DNA from 2 places in the Craurococcus roseus genome. Region 2 is predicted to be linked to the other one. Evidence: riboswitches for the same ligand, from Rfam matches in the RefSeq annotation. Region 2 holds a riboswitch; the other holds the start of a gene.

Region 1 (8,581 bases), on a different contig from region 2:
GGTCCGTTGCGCCAAGCGGTCGTAGACGCCGCGGGCGCGGTAGTTGTCGTCCGCTGTGATCCAGCGGACCACGCTCCAGCCCCGTTCGCGGCCGATCTCGGCGAGGCGCCCGATCAGCGCGTCCGCCACGCGTCCGCCGCGGAAGGCGGGGTCCACGAAAAGGTCGTCGAGGAAGCCGCCGGTGGTGGCCGTGGACGGCCGGGCGAAGGCGCGGAAGTGCGCGAGGCCCACGGCGCGGCCGTCGTCGAGCGCTTCGGCCGCGAGCGCTTCCACCTCGTGCGCCGGGTCGTGGATCCAGCCCCAGACCTTGGTGCGCATCTCGGGAGTCTGCGCGACCTTGTAAAACGCGGCGTAGCCGGCGAAGAGGCGCTCCCAATCAGCGCGGTGGCGCGCGGCGAGCGGGACGATGCGGACCATCGACGATGCCTCCCTCAGAACGCGATGCGCCCGGCCGCGCGCAAGCCGAGCAGGATGCCGCCGGCGTGCGCCGCGTTCGCCACGGCTCCGCGCGAGAGTCCGTCCAGGAGTTCGGCGACCGGGTGCAGTTCCACCGCGATCTCCTCCGTCGGGTCGGGGCTAGGGTCGGCCACGCGCTCCGCCCCGAGGGCGAGGAGGAAGCGGAGGCGGTTGTTCATGTGCGCCGGGTCGGGCGAGAGCGCCGGGAGTTCGCGGTACTCGGCGGCGTCGTAGCCAGTCTCCTCCCGCAACTCGCGCCGGCCGGCGGCCACGGGGTCCGCGTCGCCGGGGTCCACGGCGCCGCCGGGCAGCTCCAAGGACGCCGCGCCGAGGCCCGGCCGCCACTGCCGCACCATCACGGCGCGGTCGTCGGCGGTGAGCGCCAGCACATGGACCCAGTCGGGCCAATCGAGGATGTACCACGGGTCGAGCCCCGCGCCGGCGGCGTTCTCCCAAGCCTCGGCGCGCAGGTGTATCCAACGGTCGCGGACCAGGGTGCGGGCGCCGCCGGTGCGCCGCCAGGGACGCACCGCGGACGGCGGCGCCCCCGCGGTCACTCCGCCGCCCGCAACTGCGCCTGCTGCGCGTACTCCTCCAGCGGCGCGCAGGTGCAGACCAGGTTGCGGTCGCCATGGACGTTGTCCACGCGCTTCACCGGCGGCCAGTACTTGTGCGCCCGCACGAAGGGCAGCGGGAAGGCCGCCTGCTCGCGCCCGTAGGGGTGCGCCCACTTCTCGGCCATGACCTCGGCCGCGGTGTGGGGCGCGTTCTTCAGCGGATTGTCGGCGCGGTCGCTGCGGCCCTGCTCGATCGCGCGGATCTCGGCGCGGATGGCGACCATGGCGTCCACGAAGCGGTCGAGTTCCGCGAGCGGCTCGCTCTCGGTGGGCTCCACCATCAGCGTGCCGGCCACCGGCCAGGACATGGTAGGCGCGTGGAAGCCGTAGTCCTGCAAGCGTTTGGCGATGTCCTCCACCGTCACGCCGCCCCCTTGCTGGAAGCCGCGGCAGTCGAGGATGCACTCGTGCGCCACCATGCCGCGCGCGCCGCGGTAGAGCACCGGGTAGTGCCCCTCCAGCCGCTTCGCCACGTAGTTCGCGGAGAGGATCGCCACCCGCGTCGCGCGCGTGAGGCCCTCGGCGCCCATCATGCGGATGTAGGCGTAGGAGATGGGAAGGATGCCGGCGCTGCCGAAGGGCGCGGCGCTGACCGGGCCGTAACCCGTCTCCGGTCCGGCGCCGGGGTGCATCGGGTGGTTCGGCAGGTGCGGCGCGAGGTGCGCGGCGACGCCGATCGGCCCGACACCGGGGCCGCCGCCGCCGTGCGGGATGCAGAAGGTTTTGTGGAGGTTGAGGTGGCACACGTCGGCGCCGATCGCGGCCGGCGAGGTCAGCCCCACCTGCGCGTTCATGTTGGCGCCGTCCATGTAGACCTGGCCGCCGTGCTCGTGGACCAGGGCGCAGATCTCGCGGATGCCCTCCTCGAACACGCCGTGCGTGCTGGGGTACGTCACCATGAGCGCCGCCAACCGCGCGGAGTGCTGCTCGGCTTTGGCGCGGAGGTCGGCCACGTCCACGTTGCCGTCGCGGTCGCAGGCGACCACCACGACCCTCATGCCCGCCATCACGGCGCTCGCAGGGTTGGTGCCGTGCGCGGAGGACGGGATGAGGCACACGTCGCGCCCCGCCTCGCCGCGCGCGCGGTGGTATGCGCGGATGGCCAAGAGGCCCGCGTACTCGCCCTGGCTGCCGGCGTTGGGCTGGAGCGAGACGGCGGCGAAGCCCGTCACCGCGCAGAGCCAGTCGGCCAAGCGCCGCGTGAGTTCGGCGTAGCCCTCCGCCTGCTCGGGCGGCGCGAAGGGGTGGACGTCCGCGAAGCCGGGGAACGTCACCGGCATCATCTCGGCCGTGGCGTTCAGCTTCATGGTGCAGGAGCCGAGCGGGATCATGCTGCGGTTCAGCGCCACGTCGCGGTCTTCCAACCGCTTGAGGTAGCGCAGCATCGCGTGCTCGCTGCGGTGGGTGTTGAAGACCTCGGCCGTGAGGAAGGGCGAGCGTCGGGCAAGGGCCGCCGGCAACTCGGGCGCCGGCGCGAGGTCGGACAAGTCGGCCACCGAGGCGCCCGCCGCCTCGGCGATCGCCGCCGCCAACGACGAAAGCTCCTCGCGCGTCACCGTCTCGTCCAGGCTGACGGCGACGCAGCCCGCGTCCACGCGGCGCAGGTTGAAGCCGCGGCCGAGCGCCGCGCGCACCAGTGCATCGGCCTTGCCGCCGGCCTCGATGGCGACAGTGTCGAAAAAGGTTTCGTGGCGCAGCGCGAAGCCGGCCCGATTGGCGGCGTCGGCCAGCATCCCGGCTTGGAGGCGCACCCGTCGCGCGATGCGCGCGAGGCCCTCCGGCCCGTGCCACACCGCGTACATGCCGGCCATCACCGCCAGCAGCACCTGAGCGGTGCAGATGTTGCTCGTCGCCTTCTCGCGCCGGATGTGCTGCTCGCGCGTCTGGAGCGCGAGGCGCATCGCCGGCTGCCCCGCCGCGTCCCGGGAGACGCCGACCAGCCGCCCCGGCAAGAGGCGCTTGTGCGCGTCCTTCACCGCCATGTAGGCGGCGTGCGGCCCGCCGTAGCCGAGCGGCACGCCGAAGCGTTGCGTGCTGCCCACGACGACGTCCGCGCCCATCTCGCCGGGCGGGGTCAGCAGGCAGAGCGAGAGCGGGTCGGCGCAGACGATGGCCAGCGCCCCGGCCTTGTGCGCCGCCGCGATCTCGGGCGAGAGGTCGCGCGCCTCGCCGGTGGTGCCGGGGTATTGCAGCAGCACGGCGAAGGGCTTCTCCGCGCCCGCCGCCGCGTCGGCGATCTCCGCCGGCGGCACCACCTTCACCTCGGTGCCGACGGGCTCGGCCCGCGTCCGCACCACGGCCAGCGTCTGCGGGTGCAGGTCCGCCGCCGCCAACAGCACGCGGCCCTTGCCGCGGTGCGCCGCGTGGGCGAGAGCCACCGCCTCCGCCGCCGCTGTGCCCTCGTCCAGCAAGGAGGCGTTGGCGACAGGGAGCCCCGTGAGGTCCGCCACCGCCGTTTGAAAGTTCACCAGCGCTTCCAGCCGCCCCTGCGCGATCTCGGCTTGGTAGGGCGTGTAGGCCGTGTACCAGCCCGGGTTCTCCAGCACGTTGCGCTGGATGACCGGCGGGACGTGGGTGTTGTGGTAGCCCAGGCCGATCAGCGACTTCACGCGCCACCGGTTGCGCTCGCTCAATTCGCGCAATTCGGCCATGGCCTCCGCCTCGGTGGACGGCGCGGGCAGGGCCGAGAGGTCGGCGCCCGCGATGGCGGCAGGCAGGGTGCGCGCGGCCAAGTCTTCCAGGCTTTCGGCGCCCACCACGCGCAGCATGGCGGCGATCTCGTCGTCTGTCGGCGCGACATGGCGCTCGATGAAGGCGCCATGGTCCTCCAGCGCGGTCAGCTCCTTCAAAGCGCTCACGCCTGGCTCTCCACGAAACGCTGGTAGCCCGCTTCGTCCATCAGCTCGTCCAGCGCCGCCGCGTCGGCGATCTCCAGCTTGTAGAACCAGCCCTCGCCGGTCGGGTCGCGGTTGACCAGGCCGGGGTCCTCGGACAGGCGCTCGTTGGCTTCCACCACCCGGCCGGCCAACGGCGCGTACACGTCCGACGCCGCCTTGACGCTCTCCACCACCGCGCAAGCCTCGTTGGCGCCGACCTCGCGCCCGACTTCCGGCAGATCGACGAACACCACGTCGCCGAGCGCGGTCTGCGCGTGGTCGGTGATGCCGACCGTGGCCACGTCGCCCTCCAGGCGGACCCATTCGTGGCTGGTCGTGTACTTGGTGTCTGGCATCGGGCGGGCTCCGGGATCAGCGCGCGTAGCGGTGCGGGGTGAAGGGCAGAGGGGCGACGCGGGCGGGCAAGGCGCGGCCGCGCACCATCAATTCGAGGGCGGTCCCGTCGCCGGCGTGCGGGCGGGCGACGTAGCCCATCGCCATGGGCCCGCCGAGCGACGGGCCGAAGCCGCCGGACGTCACCTCGCCGATGGCCGCACCGCCGTCGCCGGGCGCGTGGATAGGTGTGTGGCCGCGGGCAGGTTGGCGGCCTTCGGGCTTGATGCCGACGCGGAGCCGAGACGGGCCGCTCGACAGCTCCTCCCGCACACGCTCGGCACCGGGGAAGTCCCATTCGGTGCGGCGGCGCTTGCCGATCGTCCAGGTGAGCGCCGCCTCCACCGGGCTGGTGGTCTCGTCGATATCGTTGCCGTAGAGGCAAAGGCCGGCTTCGAGGCGGAGCGAATCGCGCGCCCCGAGGCCGGCGAGCGCGGCCCCCGGCAGGGCCAGCAGCGCCTCGGCCAACCGCTCGGCCTCCTCGGCCGGCGCGCTGATCTCGAACCCGTCCTCGCCGGTGTAGCCGCTACGGCTGGCGAGCACGGGGACGCCGGCGATGCGCGCCTCGGCCACACCCATGAAGGGGAGCGCTGCGAGGTCCGGCGCCGACGGCGCGAGGGCCGCCGCCGCGCCGGGCCCCTGGAAAGCGAGCAGCGCTCGGTCCGGCAGACGACGCAAGGCGACTCCGGCAGGCAGCGCCGCCTCGACCAGCGCGAAATCCTCCTCCTTGCGGGAGGCGTTCACCACCAGGAATAGCCGGTCGCCGAGGTTCGCCACCATGAAGTCGTCGAAGATGCCGCCAGTCATGGTGGTGAACAGGGCGTAGCGCTGGCGGCCAGGCTTGAGGCCGCGGACGTCCGCCGGGGTCAGCGCCTCCAGCGCCGCCGCGGCGCCTTCCCCGCGCAGCTCGGCTTGCCCCATGTGGGACACGTCGAACAGCGCGGCGCCGGACCGGCAGGCCAAGTGCTCGGCCATGATGCCGGCCGGGTAGTGGACCGGCATGGCATAGCCCGCGAAGGGCACCATGCGGCCGCCGAGCCGGCGGTGCAGCCCGGCGAGCGGGGTTTCGAGGAGCGCTTCTCCGGATTCGGCCACGTATCCCCCTGCCGCGCGTGGCGGCGTTCAGATCGTGGCCCCCCTCTGTCCGAAGACCTGAGAGATTCGGCCGCCCTCCCAGGCGTGCCTTACTCCGTCGGTGCCAGCGCCACATGGGCGGCGCCGGGCTTTCCAGAGGCCCCTCCCCCGCGCGGTTCCTGTGCCTGAGCGTTTCCGGGGGCCGGTTGCGCCTTCGGCGGCGGCAATCACCCGCGCGTATACACGGGGCGCCACTCTCTCCCGCACGGGATCAACGGGTGTCCCCACTCGTGTAGCCCGCCGCGCGTCGCGGACGCAACCATCGTGCGGCGGCGACCGCATGCCAATCCAGAGAGGGGCGGGCGAACGCTGTTGTTCCAAGCCAAACTCGGGACGCAAGCCCCGACCCCGCGCGCTGGCAGTGCGACGAGCGAAAGCCTACCGCGGCCCCCGCCGCCGGTTCACCGCCACGTCTTCCGGCGTCAACTCGAAGGACACCAAGATACGATAATCCGTGGCCCGCCGCTCTTCACCCACCGGCAAGGACAGGCGCACCGGCTCGGCCGCGCCCGTGGCGCGGGTTTCGCCGCGATTGAAGGCCAGCCGTTCCACAAAGCTCTGCCGCTGCAGGATCTCGTCGCCCGGCCCCACCACCGCCACGAACCAGGGCAGTTCCGCCACCCGTGCGTCGCCGCCGGCCGGCCCCCGCTCCACCACGAAGGACGGAGTCAGCGTCACCTCGAGGCTGCGGTCGCGCCTGCCGGGGCGGCAGGACCCGTTCAACCCCGTGAGGCGCGCGTCGAAGACCAGGGTGGTGAGGTCCTGCACCGGCCCCGGCCGCCAACGGGTGAGGTCCGCGCCGTCGGACAGGATGCCGGGCCGCGGGCAGGCCACCGGCAAGGCGGGGCCCCGGTCGCCGCCGCAGGCCGCCGGAACCAGGCCTGCCAGCGCCGCAGCCAGGACAAGTCGCACCCGCATCCCCATCTCCCCTTTGAGCGCACCCCGGCCGGCGGCTAGCTTGCCGCCCGCCCCATCAAACGAGCGAACGGCCACCTATGCACGACACGCGATGCCTGAACATCCTGCTGGCCGGCCCGCGCGGCTTCTGCGCCGGGGTGGACCGCGCCATCAAGATCGTGGAGGAGGCCATCCGCCGGTACGGCGCCCCGGTCTACGTGCGCCACGAGATCGTCCACAACCGTTTCGTGGTGGAAACCCTGGAGCGCCAGGGCGCGGTCTTCGTAGAAGAGCTGGACGAGGTGCCGGATGACGCGCCGGTGGTGTTCTCCGCCCACGGCGTCCCCAAAAGCGTGCCGGCCGAGGCCGAACGTCGGAAGCTATTCTATCTCGATGCCACCTGTCCGCTGGTCAGCAAGGTCCACCGCGAGGCCGAGCACCACGCCGGGCGCGGCCGCCACATCCTGCTGATCGGCCACGCCGGCCACCCGGAGGTGGTGGGCACCATGGGCCAGCTCGAACCGGGCACGGTGAGCTTGGTGGAGGACGCCGAGCAGGCGGCCCGGGTGGAGGTGCCGCAAGGCGTGCCGCTGGCCTTCATCACCCAGACCACGCTCTCCGTGGACGACACGGCGGAGATCGTGGCGGCGTTGCAACGGCGCTTTCCCGGCATCTCGGCGCCGGCCAAGGAGGACATCTGCTACGCCACCACCAACCGGCAGGCGGCGGTGAAGGAGATCGCGCCGCGCGTGCAACTCATGGTGGTGGTGGGGGCGCCCAACTCCTCCAACTCGCTCCGGCTGGTGGAGGTGGCGGAGCGCGCCGGCTGCCCGCGGGCGGTGATGGTGCAGCGCGGGCGCGACCTCGACCTCGCCCTGCTGGAGGGCGTCACCGATCTCGGCGTCACCGCGGGCGCCAGCGCCCCGGAGGTGCTGGTGGAGGAGGTGCTGGCCCGCCTGCGCGAGCGATACGACCTCCGCATCGAGGAGGTGGTGGTGGCGGAGGAGCGGATCACCTTCAAGCTGCCCGCCGCGCTCCAGCCCGCGCCGGCGTGACCTCCCTGCGGCGACCCTGACGGACCGCGCATGGCCGTCTACACCGACGTGCAGGACGACGCGCTGCGCGCCTTCCTGCTCGACTACGACGTGGGCGGGTTGCTCGCGTTCCGCGGCATCGCCGAGGGGGTGGAGAACTCCAACTACGCCCTCCGCACGGAAGCCGGCGACTTCATCCTGACCCTCTACGAACGGCGCGTGGATCCGGGCGAACTGCCTTGGTTCCTCGGGTTGATGGAACACTTGGCCGCCCGCGGCCTGCCCTGCCCGCTGCCGGTGAAGGCGCGTGACGGGCAGGCGCTCCGCGAACTCGCCGGGCGGCCGGCGGCGGTTTGCACCTTCCTTTCCGGCGTGTGGCCGCGCCGCGTTCGGCCGGAGCACTGCGCGCCGCTCGGCGAAGCGCTGGCCCGCCTGCACCTGGCCGGCGAGGGCTTCGCCGCCACGCGGCCCAACGCGCTCGGACCGGCTGGGTGGCCACCGCTGCTCGACCGCTGCCGCGCGGAGGGCGACGCCGTCCAGCCCGGCTTGGTCGCCGAGTTGGACGGGGCGCTCGCGGCCATCCTCCGCGACTGGCCCGCGCCGGGCGCGCTGCCGGAAGGGCACATCCACGCGGACCTGTTCCCGGACAACGTCTTCTTCCTGCCCGGCCCGGACGGAAAGCCGCGCGTGTCCGGCCTGATCGACTTCTACTTCGCCTGCACCGACCTCTTGGCTTACGACCTCGCGGTGTGCCTGAACGCTTGGTGCTTCGAGCCCGACGGCCGCACCTTCAACGTGACCAGGGCGCACGCCTTGCTGTCGGCCTACGGCGCGCTGCGCCCCTTGTCGGGGACCGAGCGCGCCGCGCTGCCGGTGCTTTGCCGCGGTGCGGCGCTGCGCTTCCTGCTCACGCGGTTGCACGATTGGACGGAAACGCCGGCCGGCGCGCTCGTCACCCGCAAGGACCCGTTGGAATACCTGCGCAAGCTGCGCTTCTTCGCCCGCGCCGAGGGGGGCGCCGACATTGGACTCTGACCAAGCGGAACAGACGGCCACGGCCGTCGAGGTCTGGACCGACGGCGGCTGCAAGCCCAACCCCGGCCCCGGCGGGTGGGCGGCCATCCTGCGTTACAACGGGAGCGAGCGCGAACTCTCCGGCGCCGACCCCGCGACC
Region 2 (8,581 bases):
CGCAGCACGCTGGTCTTGTAGATCGGCGTCAGCGCCGGCGGGTGCGACGCGGTGTCGCGGGCGATGAACTCGCTGTCGTGGTCGAGCATGGCGGCCCCTCCCTCAGGCGTTGCCGGCGGGCGCGAGGCCCAGCATCCGGCGCGCCTCGGCGGGCGACGCCGGGCGCCGGCCGTGCCGCGCCACCGCCTCGGCGGCCATGCGCACCAGCTCGGCGTTGCCCGACGCCAGCCGGTCCTTGGAGGCGCGGACGTTGTCCTCCAGACCGGTGCGCACCCCGTCCGCACCGCGGGCCAGCGCCCACTCCATCACCCGCGACTGGTTCGCGCCGATGCCGGCCGCGGTCCAGGTGGCGCGGGGCAGGACGCGCCGCAGTTCGCCCAGCAGGACGTCGAGCAGGCGCTCCTCCGCGGGCAGGGCGTTCTTCACGCCCATGACGAACTGCACGTGCGGCCTCTCGTCCATCAGCCCGGCGTCCACCAGCCGGCGGGCGCCGTGGATATGGGAGAGGTCGAAGACCTCGATCTCCGGCCGCACGCCGTTGTTCCGCATTTTAGTGGCCAGGTCCGTCACCAGCGCGGCCGGGTTCTCGTACACGATGGTCGGGAAGTTGACCGAGCCGGTGGAGAGCGAGGCCATGTCGGGCCGGAGCTCCAGCGCGTTGCCGCGGGCCGCCGGGTCGCGGCCGCGCCCGCCGGTCGAGAACTGCACGACCATGCCGGGGCAGTGCTTGCGCACCCCCTCCTGCACCTGGGCGAACAGGGCGGGGTCGGAGGACGGGCTCTCGTCGGGGTTGCGGACGTGGATGTGGACGAGCGAGGCGCCGGCCTCGAAGGCCTCGTGGGTGCTCTCGACCTGCTCGGCCGGCGTGGTCGGAACGGCGGGGTTGTCCTTCTTGCGCGGCACCGAGCCGGTGATGGCGACGGCGATGACGCAGGGTTCTCCGGCCATTGTGGTGTCCTCCTCCCGATGCGGCGCCGCGCGCGTCACTGCACGCGGATGTTCCTGGCGCGGATGACCTCGCGCCACTTGGCGTTCTCGGCCTCGAAGTAGGCGGGCCAGTCTTCCGGCGGGCGCACGTCGGGCGTCACGCCGAGCGCGGCCAGCCGCTCCAGCGTTTCCGGCGCTTCCATCGCGGCGCGCGCCGCGGCGCCGAGGCGGCGGACGATCGGCTCCGGTGTGCCGGCGGGCGCCAGGAGGGCGATGTGCTCCAGCACCTCGTAGTCCGGGAAGCCCTGCTCGCGGAAGGTGGGCACCTCCGGCGCGACGGGGCTGCGCTCGCGCGAGCTGATGGCGAGCGCGCGCAGGTCGCCCGATTGGATAAAGGGAACGAGGCCGGACGCGGCCTGCATCACCATTTGCGCTTCGCCCGTCAGCGTCCCTTGCACCGCCGGCGCGCCGCCGCGGTAGCCGACGTCTGGCATGTCGATGCCGGCGCTCTGGAGGAACAGCTCGGTGGCCAGGTGCGTGGAGGAGCCGGAACCGGAGTTGGCGTAGGCCATCCTGCTGTTCGGCTTCTTCGCCAATTCGATGAATTCCGCCAGCGTGCGGGCCGGGGACGCTTTGGGCACGACCAGGATGATCGGCATGGCGGCGACCAGGCCGATGCCGGTGAAGGCGCGGCCGTTGTCGTAGGGCAGTTGGTAGAGGTGCGGCGCCATTGCGTAGGTGCTCACGGTGCCGACCAGAAGCGTGTAGCCGTCCGGCCGGGCGCGGGCGACGGAGGCGAAGCCGATGGTGCCGTTGGCGCCGGTGCGGTTGTCCACCACGAAGGGGCGGCCGACGTCGCTCGAAAGCTTCGCCGCCAGGATGCGCGCCACCGCGTCGGTGGAGCCGCCCGCCGCCCAGGGCACCACCAGCGTCACCGGGCGGCTGGGGTAGTCGCCCTGGGCCTGGGCGCGGGCGGCGATGGACGCCGCGCCCGCGGCGCCGAGCGAGGCGGACAGGAAACGCCGGCGGCCGATCGGTCCAGTCATCCGTTCGCCTCCCCTGCCCCGCCCCTGCTACTCCAAGGTGATCCCGCGGGTTTTGATGACGTCGCCCCACTTCGCGCTCTCGGCGGCGAAGTAGGCGGGCCATTCCTCCGGCGTCCCCACGGTGGGGAAGATGGAGTTCTGCCGCAAGCGCTCCAGCACCTCCGGGTTCCGCATGGTCGCGGCGGTGGCGGCGGCCAGCTTGCGGAGGATCGGCGCCGGGGTGCCGGCGGGCGCCAGCAGGGCGAAGTCGCTGGTCGCCTCGTAGCCCGGGAAGTCGGACTCGGCGATGGTGGGCACCTCGGGGGCCAGCGGGTTGCGCTCCGGCGTGCTGACGCCGAGCGCGACGATCTTTTTGTCGGCCATGAGCGGCAGCGCCGTCACTCCGTCCACGAAGGCCATCTCCACCTCGCCGGTGATGAGCGCCTGCACCGCCGGGGCGCCGCCGCGGTAGGTCACGTTCTGCACGTCTATGCCCGCCGAGCGCAGGAACAGCTCGGTCGCCAAGTGCGCGGAGGAGCCGGCCCCGGAGGAGCCGTAGCTCAGCTTGCCCGGCTGCGCCTTGGCCTTGGCGATGAGGCCCTGGATGTCGTTCACGCCGAGCTTCGGGTTCACGCACAGGAAAATGGGGGAGACTGCGAGGCGGCCGGCGGAGGCGAACGCCTTGTCGTCGTCGTATCCGCGCTGCGGGAAGAGGTGCCGCGCCATGGCGTAGGTGGAGTTCACGCCGAGCAGGAGCGTGTGCCCGTCCGGCCGGGCGCGGGCGACGGAGGCGTGGCCGACGGTGCCGGAGGCGCCGGGGCGGTTGTCCACCACCACGTTGCCGTTCAGTTCCTTGGAGAGCTGCTGCGCCACCACGCGGGCGACGAAGTCGGTCGAGCCGCCGGGCGCCCAGGCGACAACCAGCGTCACCGGGCGGTTGCCGGGGTAGGCGTCCGCCGATTGCGCCCCGGCGGGGCGGGAGCCGGTGGCGGCGAGAAGGCCGAGGGCGGCCGTGCAGAGGCCGCGGCGGTTCAGGCGCATGGATTTCTCCTCCGTTTTCCCGACCGGGGCGTGGCGCCGTTCCGGCCCGCCCCGTTTTGCGTTGACGTGTACGTACCAGATAGTACATTAGCTCCGCAAGGGACGATTCGAGCCGAAAGCCGACTTTCGGCGTCGCCACGGAGGATCCGTCGCATGACCACCTGGGACAGCCGCCCCGCCCTGCTCGCGGGCCTCATCGGAACCGGCATCGGCGCTTCCCTCACCCCCGCCCTGCACGAGCGCGAGGGCGCGGAGCAAGGCCTGCGGTCCATCTACCGCCGGCTGGACCTCAGCGCGTTGGGCTTGGGCGTGGAAGCCTTGCCGGAACTGCTCACCGCCGCCGAACGGGTGGGCTTCGCCGGCCTCAACGTCACCCACCCTTGCAAGCAGGCGGTGATCCCGCTGCTGCACGAACTCTCGGACGACGCGCGGGCGCTCGGCGCGGTGAACACGGTGGTGCTGCGGGGCGGCAGACGTGTCGGCCACAACACCGATTGGTCGGGCTTCGCCGAGGGCTTCCGGCGCGGTTTGCCGGATGCCAAGCGGGACCGGGTGGCGCAGATCGGCGCGGGCGGCGCCGGCGCAGCCGTGGCGCACGCGATCCTGACGCTCGGCGCCACGCGGCTTTCCGTGTTCGACACCGACGGGGCGCGGGCGGAGGCGCTGGCGGACGCGCTGTGCGCCCGCTTCGGCGAGGGCCGCGCGGCGGCCGGGACCGACCTCCGCGGGGCGATGGCGGGGGCGGACGGCGTGGTGAACTGCACGCCGGTCGGCATGGCCAAGTACCCCGGCCTGCCGCTGCCCGCGGCGCTGCTGCGCCCGTCGCACTGGGTGGCGGAGATCGTCTACTTCCCGTTGGAAACCGAATTGCTGCGCGCCGCGCGGGCGCTCGGCTGCGCGACGCTGGACGGCGGCGGCATGGCGGTGTTCCAGGCGGTGGGCGCCTTCCGCCTGTTCACAGGGCTGGAGCCGGACGCGGAGCGGATGCTGCGGCATTTCAAAGACATGGTGTCGGAGGCGGCCCCGGACGCGCCGCGGACCTGACTCGCAGCAGCCCTGCCCCGGATGCGGGACTCCATGGCGGCGCGGTGCCGGCCCGCTACCGTCGCTACATGAACGCTGCGACCCGGCTTGCCACCTATGGCACGCTCGCGCCCGGACGGCCGAACCATCACCAGCTTGCCGGATTGAACGATCGCTGGGGCACCGGGATCGTCCGGGGTGATCTCGCCGCCGAAGGTTGGGGCGCCGGGCTCGGCTATCCGGCCCTCGTCCTCGACCCGCGCGGGGGACCGATCGAGGTGCGCGTTTTCGAGTCGGACGATCTGCCCGGCCATTGGTTCCGCTTGGATGCCTTCGAAGGCGAAGGCTACCGGCGCGTCGTCGCGGACGTCGAAACGCCGGGCGGAACAGTCCAGGCGTGGGTCTACGTGGCGGCGCGGTAGCGGGCGCCCGCCACGGGACAGGAGGTTCGATCCGCGGCATGTTCCGGCCCTCACGCCACCGTCGGTCGCGGTTCTTTTGCTTGATCCACCGCCCGTTCTCCGCGATGTTGCGGTTGTCCGACGAGGCGCGCGGGAGAGCGTCGCAGGCCGCAGCACGCGGCTGGGTGACCGCCGACGGAGCAACCCCCCAGGAAACTCTCAGGCAACCGGACCGCGCGCTGAGGACACTCTGGAGAGAGGCGCCGAAAGGCGTCCACCGAAGGGGACGCGCGCGCCCTCCCGCGGGAGGGCCGGGCCAAGCTCTCAGGTAAGCGGACAGACGGGGGCGGATCGGACGGCGGGCGCAGCGCGCCGCGCCGCCGGCCGCGAACCCTTGTCGTCAGGAGCCTGCGGGCATGAGCACCGTCGCCGTCATCGGGTCCGGGATCACCGGCGTCACCACCGCCTACGCGCTGCTGGAGCGCGGCCACGAGGTGGTCGTGCTGGACCGCCAGCGCTACGCCGGCATGGAGACCTCCTTCGCCAACGGCGGCCAGCTCTCGGCCAGCAACGCCGAGGTCTGGAACAACTGGGGCACCGTGGCGAAGGGCGCGAAGTGGATGCTCCGGCGCGACGCGCCGCTGCTGATCAACCCGCGCCCCTCGTTCCACAAGTATTCCTGGCTCGCCGAGTTCGTTGGGCGCATCCGCGACTACCGCGCCAACACCGTCGCCACCACCGCGCTCGCCATCGAGGCGCGGAAGCACCTCTTCGCCATGGCCGAGAAGGAGGGCATCGAGTTCGACCTGGAGCGGCGCGGCATCCTGCACGTCTACCGCGACCGGGATGGCTTCGAAGCGGCGGCGGCGGTCAACGCGCTGCTGCGCGAAGGCGGGCTCGACCGCCGCGCCGTCACCCCGGAGGAGATGCGCGCCATCGAGCCGGCGCTGCCGAGGGGCGCCTTCCACGGCGGCTTCTTCACGCCGTCCGACTCCACCGGCGACATCCACAAGTTCACGCGCGGCCTGGCCGACGCCTGCGTCCGGCGCGGCGCCCGCTTCGAGTTCGGCGCGGAGGTGTCCGCCATCGAGCACGGGCCGGACGGGGTCGGCATCCGCTGGACGCGCGGGGGCGAAGGCGCGGGCTCCGTCCGGGCGGACGCAGTGGTGGTCTGCGCCGGCGTCGCCAGCCGGCGCTTCGCCGCCATGCTGGGAGACCGGGTTAACGTCTACCCGGTGAAGGGCTACTCCATCACCGTCCACCTCGACGACGAAGGGAGCCGAAGCGCGGCGCCGACCGTGAGCCTGCTCGACGAGGCCACGAAGATCGTCACCAGCCGCCTCGGGCGCGAGCGCTTCCGCGTCGCCGGCACGGCGGAGTTCAACGGCGAGAACCGCGACATCCGCGCCGACCGCATCCGCCCGCTGGTGGAGTGGACGGGGGGCATGTTCCCCGGCGTGTCCACCGCCCGCGTGGTGCCCTGGGCCGGCCTGCGCCCGATGACGCCGAGCCTGATGCCGCGCATCGGCCGGGGCCGCCGGGCCGGCGTGTTCTACAACACCGGCCACGGCCACCTCGGCTGGACGCTCTCCGCCGCGACGGCGCAGATGGTGGCTGACGCGGTGGACGCCGAGGCCTCGGAAGGCGGCCGGACGGCGCGCGCCGCCTGAGCGCGGGGATCGGGGCGCGCGGTCCGGCCGGTGGCTGGGCGGGGGGTGCGCTTCCAGCGAGCGGCCTGGGGGGTCCTCTCCCGCGGCGGCTGGCCCCGCCGGCGCCCGGCCGCGCGGACGCGCACCGGCCCGGCGACTACGGCCCGGCGACTACGGCCGCAGGTAGCGCAGCACCGCCTCCACCACCATGCGCCGGTGCGCGTCCGCGCGGCCGGGCGTTGCCGAGTCTTCGCCGAAGATGGCGCGGAGCGTATGGCGGTTCGACACGCGGTAGAAGCAGAAGGCGCTGATGAGCATGTGGAGATCGAGCGGGTCCACGCCCGCGCGGAACGCGCCCTCCGCTTCCCCGCGCCGGAGCAGCGCGGCCACCGTGCCGATCACCGCCGCGTTGCGCTGCTTGATGGTGGCTGAGGCCGCGACCGTGCGCGCTTCCTCGATGTTCTCGCCGCTGACCAGCCGCACGAATTCCGGGTGCGCGGCGTGGTGGTCGAAGGTGGTTTCCACCAAGCGGCGCATGGCGTCGGCCGGCGGCAATCCGTCCAGGCGGAGCGCGCCTTCGGCGTCGCGCATCCCGCCGTAGGCTTCCTCCAACGCCGCGGCGTAGAGCCCCTCCTTCCCGCCGAAATAGTAGTAGATCATCCGCTTGGTCGTGCGGGTGCGGGCGGCGATGTCGTCCACGCGGGCGCCGGCGTAGCCTTTTTCGCTGAACTCGGCGGTAGCGGCGGCGAGGATGTCGCGCCGGGTCTGGTCGGCATCGCGGGTTTGGGGCCGGTTGGCGACTCCGGCGGGGGCGGCCCGCGACTCGTCGAGTGGCATTTGGATTGAACTCTCCGGTTCGTACACAGCGTATCACACGGGCGCCCCGTTGTCGCGTCCACCGATGTTTCGGGGGTGTGGAGGCCGTGGCGGGTTCGCTTTTTGGTTGCATCTGGGATGTTGTCCGGGCAACCATCGGCTCGCGGCTCCAAACGGTATACGGGGAATGCCGATCGCCGCTCCGGGCGGTCGCCGGTCGGCCGCCACGATACCTTCTTATCCGGCCAAGGGTTTCGGACGGAGCTTGATGCAACGCACGCTCGACGGCACGGACGGCGACCGGGGGCCACTGGGCCTCGCGGCGCCCCATGAGCCGAAGGTCCGGCCGGGTTCCGCCGACTCCGGGGCGGGCGGCGCCGAACCGCCGGCCAGCGCCCGCGAAGCGGAGTTGGAGGCCGAGGTGGCGCGACTCCGCCGGGCCTTGGCGAAGGCGGAACGCGCCGCCGCCCGGGACGTCGAGGTGGAGCGCCGGGCCGTCGCGGCCTTGGCGGAAAGCGAGGCGCGGCTGCGCTTGGCGCAAGAGGCGGCCGAGGTCGGCGTGTTCGAGCGCAACGTTTCGACCGGCCGCGCGCACTGGTCCGCGGCGATGTTCCGCATCTACGGCCTCGGCCCGGAGGGCCGCAGCCCCGAGGTCACGGACGAGGAATACCTGTCCCTCCTCGACGAGGAGGACCGCGAGCGCCACCGCGCGCGGCGCAACGCCCGGCGCGCTGACCCGGCGGCGCCGCGCTACGCCCACGAATTCCGCATCCGGCGCGTCGACACCGGCGAGGTGCGGTGGATTTCGAGCCGCGGCGAGATCGTGCGCGACGCCGCCGGCCGCCCGCTGCTCGTGCGCGGCACCAACCACGACATCACAGACCGCCGCCGCGCCGAGATCGCGCTGGCCGACAGCGAGGCGCGGTTCCGGTCCTTGGCGGAGGCGCTGCCCGGCTTCGTGTGGACGGCCAAAGCGGACGGCGCCTTCGATTGGGTCAGCCCGCGCTGGTACGCCTATTCGGGCGCGGAGCCCGGCGCCGCGCTCGGCTGGGGCTGGGGCGCTTGGCTGCACCCCGAAGACCGCGGCCGCGTGGCGGAGGGCTGGCGGGGCGCCGTCGCCGCCGGCGCGCCGGAGCACGAGGACGAGTTCCGCCTGCGCGGGGCCGGCGGCGAGTACCGCTGGTTCCTTACGCGGGTCGCGCCGGTGCGCGGGCGGGACGGCCGGGTGGAGCGCTGGGTCGGCACCTGCACCGACGTCGATCCGCGCCACAAGGCGGAAGAGCGGCAGTGCCTGCTGGTCAACGAGTTGAACCACCGGGTCAAGAACAGCCTCGCCGTCGCCCTCGCGCTGGCCGACCAGACGCGGCGGGCCTGCGACGCCGCGAACCACCCGCCCGAGCGCTTCCACGCCGATTTCCAGACCCGGCTGGTCGCGCTCGCCGCGGCGCACGACCTGCTCACGCGCGAGCATTGGGAAGGCGCGCCGCTCACCAAGCTGGTGCAGACCGCGCTCGCGCCGCACGCCGGCAAGGCGGGCGCGTCCGCGTCGCGCGTGTCGGCGGCCGGGCCGCCCGTTCGCCTCGCGCCGGAAACCGCCATAGCGCTCGCCATGGCGATGCACGAGCTGGCCACGAACGCGGCCAAGCACGGCGCGCTGTCGGTCCCGGCCGGGCGGGTGGAGGTGGTGTGGCGCGTCGAA

Evidence for each region. A riboswitch is a leader RNA that binds a small molecule or an ion and turns the genes downstream of it on or off. The one in region 2 is predicted to bind glycine.
Region 1: it holds a riboswitch for glycine, as region 2 does, so the genes downstream of both, gcvT (glycine cleavage system aminomethyltransferase GcvT) here and ABD067_RS02680 (D-amino acid dehydrogenase) in region 2, are expected to answer to the same signal.

The regions. Positions count from the first base shown of each region.
Region 1 is NZ_BAAAFZ010000118.1:2,774-11,354, forward strand. It holds gene ABD067_RS25415 (GNAT family N-acetyltransferase) at 1-417, opposite strand, end outside; gene ABD067_RS25420 (NUDIX hydrolase) at 432-1,013, opposite strand; gene gcvP (aminomethyl-transferring glycine dehydrogenase) at 1,010-3,931, opposite strand; gene gcvH (glycine cleavage system protein GcvH) at 3,928-4,305, opposite strand; gene gcvT (glycine cleavage system aminomethyltransferase GcvT) at 4,322-5,437, opposite strand; glycine riboswitch at 5,480-5,576, opposite strand; glycine riboswitch at 5,580-5,690, opposite strand; gene ABD067_RS25440 (hypothetical protein) at 5,855-6,394, opposite strand; gene ispH (4-hydroxy-3-methylbut-2-enyl diphosphate reductase) at 6,472-7,428, shown strand; gene ABD067_RS25450 (homoserine kinase) at 7,459-8,442, shown strand; gene rnhA (ribonuclease HI) at 8,432-8,581, shown strand, end outside.
Region 2 is NZ_BAAAFZ010000007.1:133,313-141,893, forward strand. It holds gene pcaH (protocatechuate 3,4-dioxygenase subunit beta) at 1-89, opposite strand, end outside; gene ABD067_RS02655 (BKACE family enzyme) at 103-948, opposite strand; gene ABD067_RS02660 (Bug family tripartite tricarboxylate transporter substrate binding protein) at 984-1,973, opposite strand; gene ABD067_RS02665 (Bug family tripartite tricarboxylate transporter substrate binding protein) at 2,001-2,993, opposite strand; gene ABD067_RS02670 (shikimate dehydrogenase) at 3,147-4,037, shown strand; gene ABD067_RS02675 (gamma-glutamylcyclotransferase family protein) at 4,082-4,438, shown strand; glycine riboswitch at 4,559-4,662, shown strand; glycine riboswitch at 4,667-4,758, shown strand; gene ABD067_RS02680 (D-amino acid dehydrogenase) at 4,834-6,087, shown strand; gene ABD067_RS02685 (TetR/AcrR family transcriptional regulator) at 6,238-6,903, opposite strand; gene ABD067_RS02690 (sensor histidine kinase) at 7,151-8,581, shown strand, end outside.